2 regions of the Sphingomonas sp. P3_C6 genome follow, and region 2 is predicted to be linked to the other one. Evidence: predicted binding sites of a transcription regulator. Region 2 holds the regulator's gene; the other holds the start of a gene.
What was found. Region 2 encodes LexA, which represses DNA repair genes until DNA is damaged. Its sites were predicted from a motif close to GTTCCNCNCTTGTTCT; they were not measured.

Region 1 (2,164 bases), on a different contig from region 2:
GCCGGTCCGCCACGTACTTTCCTACCGCCGACCCAAGCACCATGACGTGCAATTCATTTGAAAGCGCCCGCCGCCGGTGCGACCCCGGATCGATCGAACGGCCCGGAAATGCAGATGCTGCGAATAGCCCTGATCCTGATCCAGGCCGCCACCGCAGCCGCTCAAAGCGCCACGCCTCCCGCGCTAAAGCCCGATCTTGCCCGGCTGTTCTGGCAGAATGACAGCACCCGCGCGCAGATGGAGGAGCAGGCGCTCGCGATCCACCAGAAGCTCGACGAGAATCTCGACGGCTATGTCACCCAGGAGGAGATTCGGCGCGCCATGAACGCACGGGTTGGCAGCTCGCCCCACACGACCGATCCCCAGGCGCCGGTGCCGCTCCTGTTGCTCGCGATGATCGATCAGGATGACACCGACCATGACGGCCGTATCTCTGCGGACGAGGCAAAGGCGGGTGCCGACCGCCAATTCGACCTGGACGACACCGATCATGACGGCGTGGTGACCCCGGACGAACGCTGGGCGGGCATGCTCCGCTTCGGCAAGGAGCATGCCGATCTGGTCGCTCAGGGAGTCGTCGCCCTCGAACGGAACCGGATCGCCAACGAAAAAAAGAACTGATTTCGGTTCGATTTCGGAACTATCCGAATAGACCCATGTTACCGCCAATATGGCGGGTAGGCATTTCTATCAGATATTCCGCGCGTACAGGGTTCCCGGCGTGCGCACCCCGGTCGCCTGGACCTGGCAGTGCATCGATCAGGTTGGCGCGCCGATGGCGCGCGGCGCGCTTTATGGCTCGCTGCCCGACTGCTTCGCGGCGCTCAAGTGCAACCGCATCCGGCTCGGCGATGCGCCGATCCGGATCGACCTCGCGGGTGCCAGTCCCGAAGACGCTTCGTCGGTGGTTGCTATCGCGATCAGTGAGCGCGATGTGACGATCACCAGCAGTGATCCGCGGCCTGTGCCTGGAGTCGCCTGATCCAGCACCTATAAGACGGGCCGATATCGCGCCAGGGACCGGCGGGGCAGGCGATGGAACCATTTTTGGCGCTTTGCGATGTTCCTGTTTTGATCTAGTTTTCGACTATGAGCCGATTCGCCCCAGACCTCGCCCCCGCCGATATCGTTCCGGTCATTCTGGCGGCCCCTGCCTGGGCACGCCTGGGAATCGCGGTACGCGATCCGCGCCTGCGTGCCCGTGCTGCTGAGAAGCTGGCACGGACGATTCTTGAAGAACTCGACGACGATGCCCTGGTACACGACGCGAACCAGCTCTCGCTCGGGTTCTAATCGCCCGCCCGCGTCCGGTGGTGCGAGGCCTTGCAGGAAGAGCCAGGCTTGCTCTCGATCTCCCCCGCCCATAACATTGCGGCCATGCCCGACACCCCGTCCATAACCGGTGGTTGCCAGTGTGGTATGGTCCGTTACGTGGCGGACGCGGCGCCGGATTATGCCGGTTATTGCTGCTGCGCCGATTGCCGCAGGGCATCGGGATCGGGATATGTCGCGTTCATGGGTTTCCCGGCACGCGCACTCGCCTTCAGTGGGGATACGGTGCAGGTACGATCTCCCGCCTTCCGCGGTGGGGAGGCGGTGCGCAATCGGTGTGCGAAGTGCGGCAGCCTGGTATTCGGCGGGGTGGTCGGCGAAGACGTGTCTCATACCATCTACGCAGGATCGCTCGACGATCCGTCCTTCTTCCGCCCGACCATGGCCCTGTTCGACCGAGAGCGGCCTGGCTGGGCGATCCTGCCGCCGGGTCTGACGGTGTTCGACACCATGCCGGAATAGGGTGTCCTTTGGCAGGAGCGGATGCCTCGCGGTGGGCAGCTTCCACACCAGCTGTTCAGGCGTCAGCCGGTGTTCGGCGTGGAGTCCGGTTCGGTCGCTTGGTCGGCCTTGCCGGGCAGCGACGCGGACAGGTCGATGCGCTGGCGCGGGATACGCGGGCGGTTCTTTCGCTTCTTCGACCGGCGGCGCTTTTGTGATCGTGCCACGGCGTTCCTGATGAGCGGCAACATCAGGGCAGCGCCGCTCACGGCGATTGTGATGACGCCGAAGCCCATGACGACCGGCGTCATTGCCGGTCAGCGCGTTGGGATGTCCGGGCGTCGAAGCGAAAGGTCATGCCGCTCTCCAGTCCGGGCGAAACCCATCGTGC
Region 2 (19,029 bases):
ACCACGCAGGTCGCAGGCGAGCAGGGCGAGAAGCTTCAGGCTGTCTATGACGATCTCGGCGCGCAGAAGGTCGGTAGCGCCGAGAAGGAGCTCGTCGCGCTCGCCGGGTCGAAGGTCGCCGGCTATCGCACGCTGGCCTTGTTCACTCAGGCCGATCTGCTGCTGCAGAAGGATGACCTGAAGGGCGCCGCCGGCAAATTCGCCGCCGTCGCTGGCGACAGCTCGGTCGGCCAGCCGCTCCGCGACCTGGCGCTGATCCGTCAGACCGCTGCCGAGTTCGATACGTTGAAGCCCGATGTCGTCGTCAATCGGCTGCGGCCGCTGGCGGTGAAGGGCAATCCCTGGTTCGGCAGCGCGGGCGAGCTCGTCGCGTCGGCCTATCTCCAGATGAACAAGCCCGATCTCGCGGGACCGCTGTTCGGGCAGATCGCCCGGGACGAGACGGTACCCGACACGATCCGTCAACGCGCGGTTCAGATCGCTGGCACCATGGGCGTCGACGCGGTCGGCCCGGTTGAGGAAAAGAAAGCGCAATGATGTACAAGAACCGGGTGCTGCTGGCTGGCGCCGCGCTCCTCGCGCTTAGCGGCTGCGGTATTTTCAAGGGCGGCGGCAAGAAGACGCCGGTGTTGGGCGATCGCGTGCCGATCCTCATGTCGGAAAGCGAAGTGACCTCCGACAAGAGCCTGGCCGACGTGCAGGTGCTGCTGCCCCCCGCCGAGGTCAATGCGGATTGGCCACAGCCTGGCGGCAGTGCCGACAAGTCGCTGGGGCAGGTCGCCCTTGGCGCCACGCTCACGCGGGCATGGACTGCATCGATCGACGGTGGCTCCAACCGCCAGCGCCTCGCCGCTGCACCGGTCGTTGCCGGCGGCAAGCTCTATGCGATCGATGTCGAGGCCAATGTCCATGCCTTTGCAGCCGACACCGGGGCGAAGCTCTGGTCGGTCGACATCGCCAAGGAAGACAAGAAGACGCGCAGCGCCCGTTTTGGCGGTGGTGTCAGCTTCGATGACGGAAAGGTCTATGCGACCGACGGACTTGGCGACGTCGTGGCGCTCGACGCTGCGACGGGGGCCCAGACGTGGCGCGTCAAGCCGGGCGGCCCGCTACGCGGCGCCCCGACCATCGACAATGACAACATCTATGTGCTGAGCCAGGACAACCAGCTCTTCGCGCTGTCCAAGGCAAATGGCTCGGTCGTCTGGACCCAGTCCGGCTCGCTCGAAACGCAGGGCGTGTTCGGCGTCGCGGCGCCGGCGGTTGGCCAGGGCACGGTGATCGCCGGTTTCTCCTCGGGTGAACTCAACGCCTATCGGTACGAAAATGGCCGCACCTTGTGGCAGGACGCGCTGTCGCGCTCCAGCATCTCGACATCGGTTTCCTCGCTCGCCGATATCGACGCGTCGCCGGTCATCGACCGCGGTCTCGTGTTCGCGGTCGGCCAGGGCGGTCGCATGGTCGCGCTCGAGATCGTGTCCGGCCAGCGTATCTGGGAACAGAATTTCGCCGGCATCTCGACCCCCTGGGTCGCGGGCGAATGGCTGTTCCTCGTCACGGACGACGCCCGTCTCGTCTGTCTTGCCCGCGCGACCGGCAAGGTGCGGTGGATCCAGCAGCTCCGCCATTATGGCAGCGAGAAGAAGAAAAAGAACCCGATCACCTGGTATGGCCCGGTGCTCGCGGGCAACCGCCTGATCCTGACGAACTCGCGTGGCGAGATCGTCTTCGCATCGCCCGATACCGGGGAGGTCGGTAATACGATCGAGGAAGGCAAGTCGTACAGCCTGCCGCCGATCGTCGCCAATTCGACCCTGTATGTGCTCGACCAGAAGGGTCGGATATCGGCCTATCGCTGATCGATATGCCTGCTTTGTCACCCCGACACGACTCCGGGGTGACGAATGCTGCTCGGCAGGCTAAGGCGCGCCATGCCCAATCTTCCCGTGGTCGCGATCATCGGCCGGCCCAACGTCGGCAAATCGACTCTGTTCAACCGCCTTGTCGGCAAGAAACTCGCGCTGGTCGACGACCGGCCCGGTGTCACGCGCGACCGTCGCGAAGGCGATGCAACGCTGGTCGGCATGGAATTCCGCGTCATCGACACCGCTGGCTATGAGGATCAGGACGCCGCCTCGCTGCCCGGTCGGATGCGCGCCCAGACCGAGGCCGCCGTCGCCCAGGCCGATGTCGCGCTGTTCCTGATCGATGCCCGGGTCGGTCTCGTCCCGCTTGAGGAGGAGATCGCTCGCTGGCTTCGCGGATCGAAGACGCCGGTCATCCTGGTCGCCAACAAGGCCGAAGGCCGCGCCGGCGAGAGCGGCATCCTAGAATCGTTGTCCCTTGGCTTCGGCGACCCGGTCGCACTGTCGGCCGAGCATGGCGAGGGAATGGTTGAGCTCTTCGAGGCGCTGCTTCCTCACATAGAGAAGGACGAAGAGGCCGAGGCGGTCGAGGAAGACGAGGACAGCCTCGACGCCCCGCTCAAGCTGGCGATCATCGGCCGCCCCAATGCGGGCAAATCGACCCTGATCAACCGCATGCTCGGCGAGGAGCGGCTGATCACTGGCCCCGAAGCAGGGATCACGCGCGATTCGATCGCGATCGACTGGACCTGGCACGATGAGGAGGGCGAGCCGCGCGCGGTCCGGCTGATCGACACCGCGGGCATGCGCAAGCGCGCCAATGTGCAGGACAAGCTGGAGAAGCTCTCGGTTGCCGACGCGCTCCACGCGATCGACTTCGCCGAGGTTGTCGTCCTACTGCTGGACGCCACCCGCGGACTCGAGGCGCAGGACCTGCGCATCGCCGATGCGGCCCTGCAGGAAGGCCGAGCGCTGGTCGTAGCGATCAACAAATGGGATGTGGCGGAGAATGCCAGCAGCCTGTTCAACGGTATCCGTGGCGCGCTGGAAGAGGGACTCTCGCAGGTTAAGGGCATCCCGGTGCTCACCGTCTCGGCAGCGACGGGCAAAGGCATCGACACGCTTCTCAAGGTCGCCTTCGAGACGCGCGAGGCATGGTCGCGCCGGGTCGGCACGGGCGAGCTCAATCGCTGGTTCGAAAAGGCGGTCGAGGCCAACCCGCCGCCCGCGCCGGGCGGCAAGCGCATCAAGCTGCGCTATCTCACCCAGGCGAAAACCCGTCCGCCGGGCTTCGTGCTGTTCGGCACCCGGGTCGATCAGCTGCCGATGAGCTATCAGCGCTACTTGATCAACGGCATCCGCCGCGATCTCGGCTTTGGTGCCGTGCCGGTGCGCCTTACCCTGCGCGCACCGAAAAATCCGTTCGATAAGTAAAAAACGGCTCCGCGACCAAAACTGGATTAAACGAGCATTCACCGATCATCCGGTCGATTAGGCACTGATACGTCAACTCATCCTTTACCCCGTTAACTTATAAGCAGGGTATATCCTTCGCGGTCTTGGTGACCCCGAAGTGGGAGATTACGGTGTCATTCGAAGATCGCGGCCTGATCGACTGGACGGTGTTTTCGCAAGCTCGCACCGAACTGGGGGCAGGCTTTGTGCGTATCCTGGGATATTTCCGGGAAGACGGCGTAAAGTCTGTCGCGGCGATTGAGACTGCCATGCGGGCGCTCAACGCAGCTGCCATGGTGCTGCCGGCGCACACGCTGAAGGGCGAGGCCCGCCAGTTCGGTGCCGAACCGCTCGGCGCGGTTGCCGAGAAGATCGAGACTATCGCGCGCGACTGTGTCGAGAATCGAGATACGCCGGATGAGGCGCTCGAATGGGTCGTCGAACTCCGTCCGCTGTTCGACAAGACGCTCGAGATGCTCGAGCGCGAATCGAACCCGCTGGTCGAGCGCGGACCTACATTCGGCCGCCGCGCGCTGAGCTAACTCCTCAGGCGCTCGATCGCCTGGGCGAGCGCGACGTAGAGCTTGCCCATATCCGACGACAACAAGGTAACCCCGAGCGGCGACCCATCGCGTTGCGCCAGGATCGTGCGCAGCATCGCCTCGAAATCGTGGATGTAGCGATTGACCTGCTCGCGGAAGGCATCGTCGTCGTCGTACAGCCGGGCGATCTCGCGCGCTTCACCGGCGTCGATCAGCCGGACCGCGCGCCGGGTGAACACACCGCGATCCCCCTTGAGATAGGCAGACCAGGCGCTGTCCGAGACTTCTGTCGAGAAGGACTTGGTGATGTCGATCGACGCGGAATTAAGCGCTTCGATCAGCAGCGAGACGCGGCGGGCGAAGCTGTCCTTGTCGGCATTCTCGCGCTCGGCACGGGCTCCCTCGATCCGGCTCTCCACCGCGGCAGTCGAATCGGCGATGGCGAGCATCTGCCGGGTCAGCCGTTCGGAGGTGCGCTGTGCCGCCTCGGCTGCGGCATCGCCTGCATCGATGATCGAGGCGATCTTATGTTCAAGCGCGACCGATGATGCACGTCGCATCGCCTCGGCACTGGCATTCTCCAGTGCCAGCGCCGCCTCCGGAATGACGGCCGCGAGCGTCTCGCGGGCCCGGTCGGCAGCGGCGCTTGCCGTGTCGCGAACCCGGAGCAGTGCTTCGACCAGGCGGGGCGCTGCTTCCTCGGCGAAGCGGTGCGTGCGGCCGATCGTTTCCTCGACCATCTCGCCCAGTGCATCGGCCTTGGTGCGGCCGCTGTTGAGCGTCTCGATCAGCTTGCTCGACAGCTTGTCGAGCGTGTCGCGCTGGCCGGCAATGACATGAGCGATCGCCTCGATCGCGTCGTGCGTGCTTTCCGCGGCGGTGACGAGGGCAAGCAGTTCCGGTTTCGCATCGCCGACCACCTGCCGGCTGTCGGCGATGCGGGCGTCGAGTCGGGCCAGGGCATCGGGCAGCGTCTCGTCGATCTCGCGTGCGGCGGCGTCGAGCGCGAGCAGCAGCCTTTCGGTCGTGTCGATCGCGGTGGTCGCGATGGCGTCGCCGGTCTTCAACGCCTCCGTCATCGCGTCCGCCGACCCGCCAAGCGCGCTGATCGACGCCGCAAGGGTCTGGGTACGGTCGATGCCCTGGGCATGAAGCGCGTCGAGCTGGCGCGATACCCGGGTAAGGCCGGTGTCGAGTTCGCCGATCACCATCTCGCTCGCGACTCGCTGCTCTCCGAGCCGCGCGGCGATCCGGTCGATGATCACCTCGATCGCGCCGATACGCGTGGCGAGAGCTTCCGCGCTGTCGCGGCTGACGCTGTCGAGCGCAGCCTGGTTGGTGCCGAGCATCGCCAGCATGGCCTCGCCCTGGGCGGCAATGCCTTTGCGGGCCTCGTCTACCGCATTGGCGGTGCGGCCGAGCAGACCATCGACGGCGGCCGACATTTCGCCGGTGACCGATTCGAGTCGCGTTCCGGCGGTCTCGCTGGTTGCTTCCATGCGCGTGATATGCGCGGCGAGCCGCTGGGCAGCGCCGCCCGCGACCGAATCCGCTTCACGTCCGCGCTCGGCGAGAGCGACGATCTGGGCGTCGAGCGCGCTGGCATGCTGGCCGGCGGAGATCCCGGTTTCATGGAGCAGCCGGGCCAGAGCCTCAGTTTCACGATGGGCCTTCGGTAATGTGGCGATCAGGACGCCGAGGTTGTTTTGCGTCGCGGCTGCTGCGGTCGCGAGCTGCTGGGCGCGCTCATCGGCGAGGTCGATCTGTTCCGCGACACCGTTGCCGATCTGGGCCAGCTTCGCCACTGCACCGTCGCCCATTGCCAGCAGGCTGGCGGTTTGTTCGGCGAGGTTGGCGCGGTTGGTCTCTATCGCCTGCGACAGGGCAGCGACCGTGCGTTCGAGGCTGGCCGCTTCGGCGCGCATGGCGCGGGCGGTGCGGCCGAAACGCTGCGCCTCGGCGGTGCTGGTGCGCAGGGCAAGCAGCATCAGGATGCCGATCAGGGCGGGGGGCACACACAGGGCAGCGATGAAACCGGTGAGTTCGATCGGCAGGGCGCGTTGCAGGCTCGGCCAGGCGAACCAGAGCATGCCGGCGATCCAGCCGAGCGATACCAGCACGCCGAAGGCGGGGATGACCCAGCGACCGCGCTGTGGCTCGGGCTCGTCGTCATCATAGTCTTCGATCGCCTGGCGAAGCTCGATCGGCTCCGCCTCGGCAGAGGACGGCATGGAGACATTCTCGTCAGGCGTAGCGCTGCCGCTACCCGGCCGAAGATCGATGATGCGCGAACCCCCGTTCATATCAGCTGTTTACCATGATTTCGGCCTGCGTGAAGCGAATAGCGAAACCTTGTCTTAAGTGCTGCCCTGTAGAAATACAGGCATGGCCTATGATCCTGGTGCAATCGATGCGACTCTGGCGGCGGCGGTGGGCGACGAGCCTCAGCTTATCGCAGAGCTGCGTGAAGCCTTTCTCGACGGCGTGCGACGCGGCCTCGACAATCTCGAGCGTGCCCGCGGCGCAGACGAATGGCGCAGCTCTGCCGCGCGTCTCAAGGGCCTCGCCGCGAGCTTCGGGGCGATCCGCCTGATGGCGATCGCGTCCGAGGCGGCCGATGCAGTGCCGCAGGATGTGAACCTGCTTCGCCGCCTGCGCCGGGCGGCCGAACGCCTCTGATCACAGACACCTTTGCCATTGGCGGTCGTTCCGCCTAACAGCCCAGCATGTTGGCCGGGCTGATTTTCGCGACCGAGGATGCCGATGACCGGCCCGGTACGCTTGCCGCGACCCTGCCGTTCGGCGGGCTGACCCTTATCGAGTTCCAGGCGCGACTGCTCGTAGCCGCCGGTGCGTCGCAGATCGTGCTCGTGATTGCGCGCCTGACGCCCGAGTTGCTCGGCGCGATCAACCGGATCGGACGGCGCGGCGCATCGGTCGACGCGGTGCGCACCGCAGCCGAGGCGATGGAGAAGCTGCACCCCTTGTCCCGCGTGCTGGTCGTCGCGGACGGCGTGATGACGACGGGCGACGTCGTGACGTCGCTTGCGGGCGAGAGTGCCGATGCCCTGCTCGTCACCGACGATCAGGGCGGGGGCAGCCATTTCGAGCGGGTCGGGGCGCTGACCGCGTGGGCCGGCCTGGCGTTGCTCGACCCGAAACGAATCGCCGAAGTGGCGGCGATGCCGAAGGACTATGATTTCCAGTCGACCCTGTTGCGGGTCGCGGCACAGGCTGGCCCGGCACAGGTTCGCCTGCCGGCTGGTGCGGCTGGCGGGGCGCACGGTATCGAACGCGATTCGCGCCGGCTGGCCGAGCGGGGCAAGGCGATCCTGTCGGCGCTCGCGCCCGTCCCGACGCCCTGGGCCGACCGGTTCGTGCTGGCGCCGCTCGCACGCCTTGCGCTGCCGCATCTGGTCGGGCGGAGCGTTCCGAGCATCGCGGTCACGGCGCTTGGCTTTGTGCTGGCGTTCGCCGGGTTTGCGGCCCTGTTCTTCACCTGGCCGCTCACCGGACTGGCGCTGACGATCCTCGCCCTGGCGGGGTTTACGGTCGGCAGCACCGCTTCGGCCCTGCGGGACGAGACGATCGAGCTCCGTATCCAGCACGGGGCGATGCTGGCGGTATCGGCCTTGGCGGCACTTCTGCTCGGGCGGGATTCGACCGCAGGCCTGATCGCCGCAGGTGGCGCGATCCTGGCGGCGGGGCTGGTCGAACGGGCGGGCAATGTCCGAATCCGCCGGCGCTGGTGGGCGAGCCCGGCCGCCTATCCGATGGTGATGCTGCCGTTTATCGCCCTGGGACAGCCGCTTGCGGCGCTGGTCGCGGCAGGACTCTACGCTTTTACGACACTTGGCGCCGCCATTGAGGCGTTTCGCGAAAAGCCTTAGGCTCGTCTTAACGACAAATCTCGTAGCAGAGGCGCATGTCGAGCGATGTTGGCGACATGGATGATGGCACCCGATGGGGAGTCGGCCGGCTGCTCGCTTGCGCGGCGGCAGCGGACCTGTGTGCCGACGAGAGGCTGGCGGTCACCATCGACGATTTTTTCCTGCCCGCCGAATCACGGCTCGACGAACGCTCGCGATCGGCGCTGGCGGGAGCGCTTGGCGGCCTCGTCGCCGCCGTCGAGAGCGCGATCAGCCAGCATGCAGCCCGCCTGCTCGCCGCCCGCGACTCACCTTTTCTGGCCGAGGCACTGGCGAGCAGCGGACCAGTGGTCCTGCGCCGGCTTGCCTCGTCCCGGCTGTTGCGGGATGGTGAACTGATGCGCGAACTGGTCGGCCGTGCCCGTCAGGAAGTGCTGACCGAGGCACTGCCTGTCGTCGCGCCGGAAGATCCCGACCGTGCGAGCTTGCTGGCGCGGCTGATCCAGAACCCTGACACCGTGGTCGCCGCCGCCGCCATGGCGTTACTCGCCGCCGAGAATCGCCGCCACGGCGATCCGGACACGGTGGCGAGAACCGACCTTCCGGCCGAACTTCATCATCGCCTGACCTGGTGGACCGCGGCTGCGCTCCGCGAGCATTTCATCGAGATGGCGGACGACAGCCTGCCCGTGTTCGACCGGGCACTGATCGACGCGGCAATGCGCAGCATCGGATCGCATGACGAAGGGGACCGACCCGAGGCGGTGGCGATGCGCCTCGCCGCCGCACTCGACGCGCGTGCCGACGAACTCGCGCCGCTGCTGGTGGAGACGCTGGCGGATCGGCGCCTGTCGCTGTTCGTCGCACTGATCGGCCATGCGCTGGGCCTGGAGTATGCCGACGCACGCGAGATCGTGCTCGAGCCTTCCGGCGATCGCCTGTGGCTTGTCCTGCGCGCGCTCGAGCTCGATCGTGAATCGATCGCCCGGATCGGGCTGGCATTGAGCGAAGCCGACCCGCGCCGGGACCTCGACAGCTTCGCCGAGGCGCTCGACGATATAGCCGCCACCCCGGCTGAAGATGCGCGTGCCGCACTCGCCCCGCTGTTGCTGCATCCGGATTATCGCAGCGCCATGCTTGCCCTGGCCCGAGGTTCACGGGCATGAACGTGACCGATCCGATGCTGCCTCCGGTGCGCGGGCTGGTCGATCGTTCCGGCCGGCTGGTCGAGGCCGACCAGCGGCTGATGGATCTCAACATCCGTGCGGGCGGCGGGATCGGTCAGCCGATCGCGATCCCGCAGATCGCGACACTGACCCGGCTCGCGCAGCGCCTTGGTATCCTCGTCTCGCGCGGCGTGGTCGCGGCTGATGGCGATGACGATGTCGAATTATGGGTGCGTGCCGAGCCGGAAACCCGCGGCGTTCGCCTGATGATCACCGGCTGGCGCAGCCGCTCCGCCTGGCACCCCGAGGCGACGCTGGGCGAACGCGAAGGCGATTTCCTGCGCAGCGCGGGCGACTGGTCATGGGAGACGGATTCGGCGCTGCGTCTCACCTTCCTGTCGATCAGCGCCGGCGCCAGGCATGGCTTCGATTCGGCGGCGATGCTCGGCCAGCCACTGACCCGCCTGTTCTCGCTGGGCGAAGACAATGAAGGATCGTTCCCGATCCTGGGCGGCCTTGCCATGCACCAGCGCTTCGACGGGCAGAGCGCGACGATCAGGGCGACCGGTCATCCGGTTCGCCTGTCAGCGACGCCACGCACCGATGCGGGTGGCGCCTTTGCGGGCTTTGTCGGCGCGGTGCACATGATCGACGAGACGCCAGCCGTCGCCCCGAAACAGCCCCAGGCGAGTCCGGAAAACCTCACCGATGTCTTTGCCGCGCGGCTCGACCAGGCATTGCGCAGCCCGCTTGGCCGGATCATCGCCAATGCCGACAGCATCAACGCCCAGTCGGAAGGGCCGCTGCGCCAGGATTATGCCGACTATGCTGCCGATATCGCGAGCGCCGGACGGCACCTGATGGGCTTGGTCGACGATCTCGTCGACCTCCAGGCGATCGAGCGTGCCGATTTCATCGTTGCAAAGGAGCCGCTCGACCTTGCCGATGTCGCGCGGCGCGCGGCCGGGCTGCTTGGCGTGCGCGCATCGGAGGCGCAGGTGCGGATCGACAAGCCGGCGCCGCTCGACGTGCTGCCCGCGACCGGTGAATTCCGCCGCGCGCTCCAGGTGCTGGTCAATCTGATTGGCAATGCGGTGCGCTATTCGCCGCGCGACGGCATGGTGTGGATCCGCGCCGAACGCGAGAACGGTGTCACCGCGGTGATCGTGGCGGATCAGGGCAAGGGCATCGCGCTCGAGGATCAGGCCCGCATCTTCGAGAAGTTCGAACGTGTCGATCCGCGCGAGCCGGGCGGCAGCGGTCTTGGGCTTTATATCGCGCGCAAGCTTGCGCGCGCGATGGGCGGTGACGTTACGGTCGACAGCGCGCCAGGGCAGGGCGCCCGGTTCGTGTTCACTTTGCCCTATCGGGAATAGTACCGCCGTCTGGCGCCGGCCCGCCGCCGAAACTGTGCGGATAATCCCCGGATCATCGGCCGATTGGATGATTCCCACGCAGTTGATCCACGACGGAACGAACCTGTTCACTGACAAGGTCGGGATTCTCTTCCGCGACAGGATGATGATTGTCCTTCGCGACGACGATCCTGCCGTTGGCCGAGAGGGATGCCAGCTTCGCTTGGGCCGCGGGCCATTCCGCTTCATATTTTTCCGGAATGCCCATTCCGCCCGTTTTGCCGTGCCGGATAACCACCAGCGGCCGGTTTCCGAACAGTCCCGGGACCAGCTTCGGACGGTCGGCCTCTCCAGTCAGCTCCCAACGATCGATCGCGTCACGCGTGTAGCTCGGCATTTGTTTAGACCAGACCGCGTCAAACTGGCCTCGTGTCTTCGGCGGCAGGGCATCGACCCAATCAGGCACCGCCAAGGGGAGCAGGATGCGTATAAAACCCAGATGCCAACCCGCCTGATATAGCGGATCCATCAGGCGCATTGACGTGAACTCGTCCGGACTGCCGCGAAACCACAGATCGGGTTCCGATCCGTCCACCATCACCATTCCTCCGACTGTCCCGGGCGAGCGGATGAAGAGCGCCAGCGCGATCAGGTTGCCACCCGACTCCGGCACCAAGATCAAGGGAGCATCAGCGTGGATTCTGGTTATTATTTGCCGCAGATCGCTGACCTGATCCGGCAGGCTCATCGGCCTGGCAGGCGCGTCGCTCCAGCCGAGGCCCGCGCGATCATAACTGCACGCCCTGGTGAATTTGGATATCCGGTCCTGCGCCGCATACATCGTCACCGACGGTGTGCCATCGCCGGAGATCAGCAGGACCGCAGGCGTCCCTTGCCCGACGCACCACAGATGGAGCCTGTGATCGCCAACCGATACGAGGCGGCCGGGATGAGGAAATAACTGACTGTCGCGGCGTTCCGCCCAGAATTCATAGGCGGACCCGGCAAGGACAACGCAACACAGGGCGATCGCTAAACGCGCTACAGTCTTCATGCTGCCTCTGGAACAAGGGAAACATGAGCGTTTCTCACAGGATCATAGGGCGGCACGATGGCCGATTCTGGCCGGTATCGTGTACGGGCCGAATTCCCTGTTCCGGGCGATTAACAGGGAAAATAACAGGGAATTTTTATTTTGCGTTGAATTCAGGAGGTCTTGCTCCAGAATTATTGTTATAACAACGCTCTATGGTGTACTTCCCTGTTATTCGGAACAGGGAATTGTCGCCCCGTAACAGGGAATTTCTGCTCGAACATGCAATCGGTCGCCGGCGATGAGAAGGAGCAGGACGATGCACCAATGATGCTCCGTACAGCCTTATCCTGCAGTAACCTTGCGGTCATTTGAATCGATCCGCCGAGTAGCGGGATCGATCAGCGGCGTCCGATCCGGATGATGACGATGCCGACGACCGCCAGCAATGCGCCCCAGAGGGCCCAGATGCGCTGGTCGATCATAAAGCTGGACGCCGGCCACTGGATGTAGCCGGTGCCCTGGCCGATCCACAGCAGCCCCATCAGCAGCACCAGGATGCCGAAGATGGTGACTGCCGCGCGCATCAGCGCTTGTCGACCGGCTGGTAATCGCGCTGCGTCGGCCCGGTATAGAGCTGGCGCGGGCGACCGATCTTCTGTGCGGGATCCGAGATCATCTCGTTCCACTGAGCGACCCAGCCGACGGTGCGGGCAAGGGCGAACAGCGCGGTGAACATCGTCGTCGGGAAGCCGATCGCCGACAGGATCACGCCCGAATAGAAATCGACGTTCGGGAACAGCTTCTTTTCGATGAAGTACGGATCGTTGAGCGCCATTTCCTCGAGGTGGAGGGCCACATCGAACACTGGATCGTTGACGCCCAGCGCGCCAAGCACTTCACGTACGGTCTGCTGCATCACGGTCGCGCGCGGATCGTAGTTCTTATAGACGCGGTGGCCGAAGCCCATCAGGCGGAACGGATCGTTCTTGTCCTTGGCGCGCTCGATATAATGCGGGATGCGATCGACGGTGCCGATCTCGCGCAGCATGTTGAGCGCCGCTTCGTTGGCGCCGCCATGCGCCGGGCCCCACAGGCAGGCGATGCCGGCCGCGATGCAGGCGAACGGGTTCGCGCCCGAAGAGCCTGCGAGACGGACGGTCGAGGTCGACGCGTTCTGCTCATGGTCGGCGTGCAGGATGAAGATGCGGTCGAGCGCCTTTTCCACCACCGGGTTCACGACATAAGGCTCGGCGGGGACGCCGAACGTCATGCGCAGGAAGTTGCCGGTGTAGGACAGGCTGTTGTCAGGGTAGAGGAAGGGCTGACCGACCGAATATTTGTACGCCATCGCCGCGATCGTCGGCATCTTCGCGATCAGCCGGTGGCTGGCGATCATGCGCTGGTGCGGGTCGGTGATATCGGCGGAATCGTGGTAGAACGCCGACAGGGCGCCGACGATGCCGCACATGATCGCCATCGGATGCGCGTCGCGACGGAAGCCGCGATAGAAGGTCGCGAGCTGCTCGTGCAGCATGGTGTGGCGGGTGATGGTGTAGGTGAAGTGGTTCAGCTCGTCCTTGGACGGAAGCTCGCCGTTCAGGAGGAGATAGGACACTTCCATGAAGCTCGACTGTTCGGCGAGCTGACCGATCGGATAGCCGCGGTGGAGCAGCACACCCTCGTCACCGTCGATATAGGTCAGCGCGGATTCGCAGCTTGCCGTCGAGGTGAAGCCGGGATCGTAGGTGAACATGCCCGTGTCGGCGTAGAGCTTACGGATGTCGATGACCTGGGGGCCAACGCTGCCGTCCATCACCGCATAGTCATGATTCCCGATATTGATACGCGATGTCGCGGTGTCGGTCATCGATCAGTCCTTTCTCGAACCCTAGGCAGCCATCCGGTCGGCGATGCGGCCCAGGCTCTCCTCGCGCCCGAGCAGCTCGAGCACGTCGAAAATCCCGGGTGACGTTTTGCGCCCGGTAAGTGCAGCCCGCAACGGCTGTGCCACCTGGCCAAGCTTCACACCCGCATCCTCCGCGACCCGGCGGACCGCGTCTTCGAGAGCCTCTGCATCCCAGTTGGCAACCGCGTCAAGAGCGGCATGCAGGCGCCCCAGCAGTGCAGGTGCGTCGCCGGAGACGAGCAATGCTGCATCGCCGTCCATTTCCAGAGGGCGAGTGCGAAAAAGAAAGGCCGCGCCGGACGTAAGCTCGTTGAGATTGGCCGCGCGCGGCTTGAGCGATTCCATGCTGCGCTGAAGCAATTCGGCCTGCGATTCGCTGATTTCTAAACCGAGTCGCGGGGCCACAAGCTCCGCCAGACGGGCATTGTCTGCACCGCGAATATAATGCCCGTTCAGGTTCTCGATCTTCTTCAGATCGAACCTACTTGGTGATTTTCCAACGTCGGCCAGGTCGAACCATTCGGTCGCCTGCTCACGGCTGATGATCTCATCATCCCCGTGGCCCCAGCCGAGACGGAGCAGATAATTGCTCAGCGCCTCGGGCAGGATGCCGAGTTCGTCGCGATAATATTCGACGCCGACAGCGCCGTGGCGCTTCGACATCTTGCCGCCGTCGCTGCCATGGATCATGGGGATATGGGCGTAGACCGGCTCCGGCCAGCCCATTGCCTTGATGATCGGCAACTGCCGGAAGGCATTGTTGAGATGGTCGTCGCCGCGGATGACGTGAGTTACGCCCATGTCGTGATCATCGACCACCACCGCGAGCATATAGGTCGGCGTGCCGTCGGACCGCAGCAGGACGAGATCGTCGATCTCTTCATTCTGCACGGTGACCGAGCCCTGGACCTGGTCGACGATTGTCGTCGCGCCTTCCTTCGGCGCCTTCAGCCGGACGACGAACGGCACGCCCTCGGGCGCCTCGGAAGGGGCGCGATCACGCCAGCGGCCGTCATAGCGCATCGGCTTGCCGGCAGCCTTCTGGCTTTCGCGCAGCGCGGTCAGCTCGTCGGGCGTGGCGTAGCAACGATACGCATTGCCTTGCTCGACCATCTGATAGGCGACCTCGGCATGACGCTTGGCGCGCTCGAACTGGAATACGGTATCACCGTCCCAGTCGAGGGCGAGCCACTTCATCGAGCTGATGATCGCGTCGATCGCCGGCTGGGTCGAGCGGGCCCGATCGGTATCCTCGATGCGCAGCAGGAACTTGCCGCCGTGATGGCGCGCGAACAGCCAGTTGAACAGCGCAGTGCGTGCGCCGCCAATATGCAGATAACCGGTGGGTGACGGCGCGAAGCGAGTCACCACTGCGGACGTGTCGGGCGTGCCGGTATCGGCCGCCGCGGTATCAGACCTTGCGCCCAAACGCGCTTGCTCCCAGACATGAAAATCGATGGCCAGTACAGCCGCCGAGGCCCCTAGCACGCGACCCCGTAGGCTTCAAATGGCGGCCGTTGGACACGTGCGCAAGGTGAAGGCGGCAATAGAGCTCTGGCTCGAGGCCGAACGCGACCAGCTTTTCCTCTGGGTGCCCGTCTCGTTCGGGGCGGGCATCACCGCCTGGTTCGTGCTGCCCGACCCTTCCTGGTGGTCGACGGCGCTGCTTTCTCTTGCGGGCGTGGCGCTGCTCGCGATCGCCATTGGGCGCGGCGGACGGGCAGGGCGTGTGGTGGCCGTAGGGGCGCTGCTCGCCGCCACCGGCCTCGCGCTGATCTGGTGGAGAGCGGCGAGCTCCGACGCGCAGGTACTGGCCCGGCCGGTGATCGCGACCTTCGAGGCACAGGTCGAGCGGGTCGAGCCGTTGCCGTCGCGGGATCTGGTAAGGCTCCGGCTGACGCCGGTCCGCGTCGTTGCCGTGCCCGCGCGACCGGTCCGGAAGGGCGAACGGCGCAGCGGCAAACAGGATGGACGCAAGCGGGAACTGCCGACGCTGCCCAAGCATGTCCGCGTCAATCTGGCCGAGGCGGATGTGCCGGGAGGGCTGTCGCGAGGCGCGACGATCAGGCTTGGGGCCCGGCTGATGCCGCCGCCCCAGCCGGCGGTGCCGGGGGCTTATGACTATGCCCGTGTTGCCTGGTTCGACGGGATCGGCGGCACCGGGCGCGGGTTCGGGCCTGTCACCATCGTCAGACCCGGAGCGTCGGGCGCGAGCGGCCTGCGGGAAAGGCTGTCGAAACATATCCAGGCGAGCGCGCCGGGTGGCGCCGGCGCCATCGCGGCGGCGCTGGCGACGGGGGACCAGGGCGGCATCTCGGAAGAGGATGCCGAGGCGATGCGGCGCTCCGGGCTTGCCCATCTGCTGTCGGTCAGCGGGTTGCATATCACCGCAGTGGTCGGCGCGGTCATGCTGCTGGTATTGCGCCTGCTGGCGCTCAGTCCGTGGCTCGCGCTGCGCTTTCGCCTGCCATTGATCGCCGCCGGAGCGGGAGCCGTGGCGGCGATCGGCTACACCCTGCTGACCGGCGCCGAGGTGCCGACGATCCGATCCTGCGTCGCCGCCCTGCTGGTGCTGGTCGCGATGGCGATGGGGCGGGAGGCGATCACCCTCAGGCTGGTCGCGGCGGGTGCGTTCATCGTGCTACTGCTCTTTCCCGAGGCACTGGCCGGGCCGAGCTTCCAGCTCTCCTTCGCCGCGGTGGCGGCGATCGTCGCGTTGCACGAGCATCCGCGGGTGAAGGCCTGGTTCGCGCCGCGCGAGCAGGCCTGGTGGCAGAAGTTCGGACGGACCTTGCTGTCGCTGCTGCTGACCGGCGTGGTGGTCGAGCTGTCGCTGATGCCGATCGCTTTGTTCCATTTTCACAAGGCCGGCATCTATGGCGCCCTCGCCAACATCGTCGCGATCCCGCTGACCACCTTCGTCACCATGCCGCTCGAAGCGCTGGCGCTGCTGTTCGACCTTGTCGGTATCGGCGCGCCCTTGTGGTGGCTCACGGCGCGCTCACTCGACCTGCTGCTGTGGATCGCCCATGCGACCGCCAGCATACCCGGATCGATCGCGGCACTGCCTGCGATGCCGGGCGGGGCGTTCGGGCTGATGGCATTTGGCGGGCTGTGGATCGCCTTATGGCGGACACGTTGGCGACGGCTCGGTACCGTACCATTCGCGATGGGCGCTGCCTGGGCGCTGACGACGCCGGCGCCTGACCTGCTCGTCACTGGCGATGGGCGGCATGTCGCCATTCGCACGCCGCGGAGTGGGCTCGCGCTGCTGCGCGAACGGGTCGGGGATTACACGTCGGACATGCTTGCCGAGAATAGCGGCGTGGATGGCGAGCCCTTGTTCCTGTCCGATCAGCCCGAGGCTCGCTGCAGCCGCGACCTGTGTCTGGTCGAGCAAAAGGCGGGCGGTCGGACTTGGCGAATCCTCGCAACACGGAGCGCCTATCTAGTGCCGGCGGGCGAGCTGATCGCGGCGTGCGGCACTGCCGATATCGTGGTCAGCGAACGCTGGCTGCCCGACGGATGTCGCCCGCGCTGGCTACGGCTCGACCGCGACATGCTGGCGAAGACCGGCGGGGTCGCGGTGACGCTTCGCACCGGCCATGTCGCCACCGTGCTGCAGCCGGGCGACCATCACCCCTGGCGGGTGACGGCGCCGGTGCCGGTCAGACGTAGCGGCGGAGCAGGCCGGCGAGCTTACCCTGCACGCGCACCTGATGCGGGGAATAGCGCTGCGGATCATAAGCGCGGTTCGCCGGATCGAGGCGGATCATCGCGCCTTCCTTCCGGAAATATTTGAGCGTCGCCTCGCTGTCGTCGATCAGCGCCACGACGATTTCGCCGTCGCGCGCTGTGTCGGCGCGGCGGATAAGGGCATAGTCGCCGTCGAGGATGCCGGCATCGACCATCGAGTCACCCGAGACTTCGAGCGCATAATGTTCGCCGCCGCCGAGCAGTGCGGCTGGCACCGCGAGCATCGACTGGCCCTCGAACGCCTCGATCGGGACGCCGGCCGCGATCCGGCCGTGCAGCGGGATCTCGATCACGTCGTTGGCAGGCTCGGGGATCTTCTTCACATTACCGGTAGGGGCGGGGCCGGCAGGGGCAGCCGCGGCGGCAGCAACGCTCTTGCGCGCGGCGACCTCGGGTCGTTCGGGCATGCGCAGCACTTCGAGCGCACGGGCGCGGTTGGGCAGGCGGCGGATAAACTTGCGTTCCTCCAGCGCGCTGATCAGGCGGTGGACGCCCGATTTGGACTTGAGGTCGAGCGCCTCCTTCATTTCCTCGAACGAGGGCGAAACGCCGCTCGCCTCGAGCCGGTCGTTGATGAAGCAGATCAGCTCGTGCTGCTTGCGGGTAAGCATCCCAATTCCTCCGTCGGAACAGACTGGGAACGTTTATGCAATGTTCCGCCGCTCTGTCAAGCCAAGGGTAGGATTTCCACCGGCTCGCCCGCATCGAGTGCCGGCGCGTTGGGTACGCGGACGATCAGGCAGTCGGCCCGGGCGAGGGTGAGGAGCATCGAGCTGTCCTGCGTGCCGGCGGCGAAGACATGGCCGTCGCGGGTGACGGCGCGCAGATAATCCTGGCGATGATCGTTCGCGGGCAGCGCATCGCCGAGGATCGCCGTGGCTGTCCGGGGAAAGGGATCGAGCGCGCCGGCCATGGTGGCGATCAGCGGGCGAAGGAACAGAAAGGCGGTGACGAAGGCCGAGACCGGATTGCCGGGCAGGCCGAGCACGACCGTGTCGCGCAGCCGGCCGGCCATCATCGGCTTGCCGGGGCGGAGTGCGATCCGCCAGAAATCGATGCTGCCGCCCGCCGCATCGAGCGCCGGGCGGACCAGGTCATGATCGCCGACCGAGGCGCCGCCGGTGGTGACGAGGATGTCGGCGTCCACTGCGGTGAAGGCTGCTGTGATGGTGTCTAGCCGGTCGGGCAGGATGCCGAGATCGATGATGTCGACCGGCAGATCGGCGAGCTGGGCGGCAATCATTGCCCCGTTCGATTCAGGCAGCGCCGCCTCGGTCAGGGCGCTGCCGGGTGCGACGAGTTCGTCCCCGGTCGCGACGATCGCGACACGCAGCCGGCGGCATACTGGGAGGGCGCCATGCCCGCCGGTCGCCGCCACGGCGATGCGCGCCGGGGTGAGACGCTCACCCCTGGCGACGAGCAGATCGCCGGTGGAGAAGTCGAGGCCCTTGCGGCGGACGTTCCGGCCCCGGGCGCGTGGCCCTTCGCCCGACAGCGTCATCCGGTCGCCGTCACGTGCGGCCTCTTCCTGGATCAGCACGGTATCGGCGCCCTCGGGCATCGCCGCGCCGGTGAAGATCCGGACCGTCTCGCCCGCGGCGACAACGCTGGAGAACGGGCTGCCGGCGGCGCTCTCGCCGATCACGGTAAATGGGCCGGGCAGGTCGGCGAAGCGGATCGCATAGCCATCCATCGCCGACAGGTCGCTGACCGGCTGAGTCCGCACGGCCATGATATCGGCCGCTGCCCAGCGACCGGCCGCGCTGCGGATCGGCACCGTCTCGGCCTCTACCGGCACGGCAAGGGCGAACAGGCGTGCCTGGGCTTCGGCGACGGGAATCAGGGGGGAGCGGGGTGGTTGGGTCACCCGCCCTCACTATCCGGCCGGAAGGGTCGGGTCGAGAGACCGGTCGCGCTACCCAAGTCGGGCGGTGATGCTATGCTCCGGCAGAGCTTGGCAAGATGAGGGTGAGAGCATGCGGTTCCTGAGCGGTCTCGGCCTATGGGCATTGTCTTTGCTGGCATTTGTGCCGGCCGGCGCCGAAACCATCGCCTTTACCGGTGCGCGCGTGATCGACG

Region 1: the regulator LexA is predicted to act here: its motif matches at 1,063-1,078, upstream of AC1DT7_RS13160 (DUF6771 family protein).

The regions. Positions count from the first base shown of each region.
Region 1 is NZ_JBFUHB010000012.1:20,864-23,027, reverse strand. Features, by position in the region: gene AC1DT7_RS13170 (EF-hand domain-containing protein) at 115-621, shown strand; gene AC1DT7_RS13165 (hypothetical protein) at 722-982, shown strand; gene AC1DT7_RS13160 (DUF6771 family protein) at 1,090-1,293, shown strand; gene AC1DT7_RS13155 (GFA family protein) at 1,378-1,794, shown strand; gene AC1DT7_RS13150 (hypothetical protein) at 1,857-2,084, opposite strand.
Region 2 is NZ_JBFUHB010000018.1:1,639-20,667, reverse strand. Features, by position in the region: gene AC1DT7_RS16445 (tetratricopeptide repeat protein) at 1-537, shown strand, start outside; gene AC1DT7_RS16440 (outer membrane protein assembly factor BamB family protein) at 534-1,859, shown strand; gene der (ribosome biogenesis GTPase Der) at 1,932-3,299, shown strand; gene AC1DT7_RS16430 (Hpt domain-containing protein) at 3,452-3,862, shown strand; gene AC1DT7_RS16425 (coiled-coil domain-containing protein) at 3,859-6,165, opposite strand; gene AC1DT7_RS16420 (Hpt domain-containing protein) at 6,248-6,541, shown strand; gene AC1DT7_RS16415 (hypothetical protein) at 6,589-7,752, shown strand; gene AC1DT7_RS16410 (DUF2336 domain-containing protein) at 7,788-8,897, shown strand; gene AC1DT7_RS16405 (sensor histidine kinase) at 8,894-10,273, shown strand; gene AC1DT7_RS16400 (alpha/beta fold hydrolase) at 10,326-11,306, opposite strand; gene AC1DT7_RS16395 (hypothetical protein) at 11,687-11,872, opposite strand; gene AC1DT7_RS16390 (citrate synthase) at 11,872-13,155, opposite strand; gene gltX (glutamate--tRNA ligase) at 13,177-14,622, opposite strand; partial or broken gene AC1DT7_RS16380 (ComEC/Rec2 family competence protein) at 14,702-16,891, shown strand; gene lexA (transcriptional repressor LexA) at 16,863-17,561, opposite strand; gene AC1DT7_RS16370 (molybdopterin molybdotransferase MoeA) at 17,618-18,817, opposite strand; gene AC1DT7_RS16365 (amidohydrolase family protein) at 18,927-19,029, shown strand, end outside.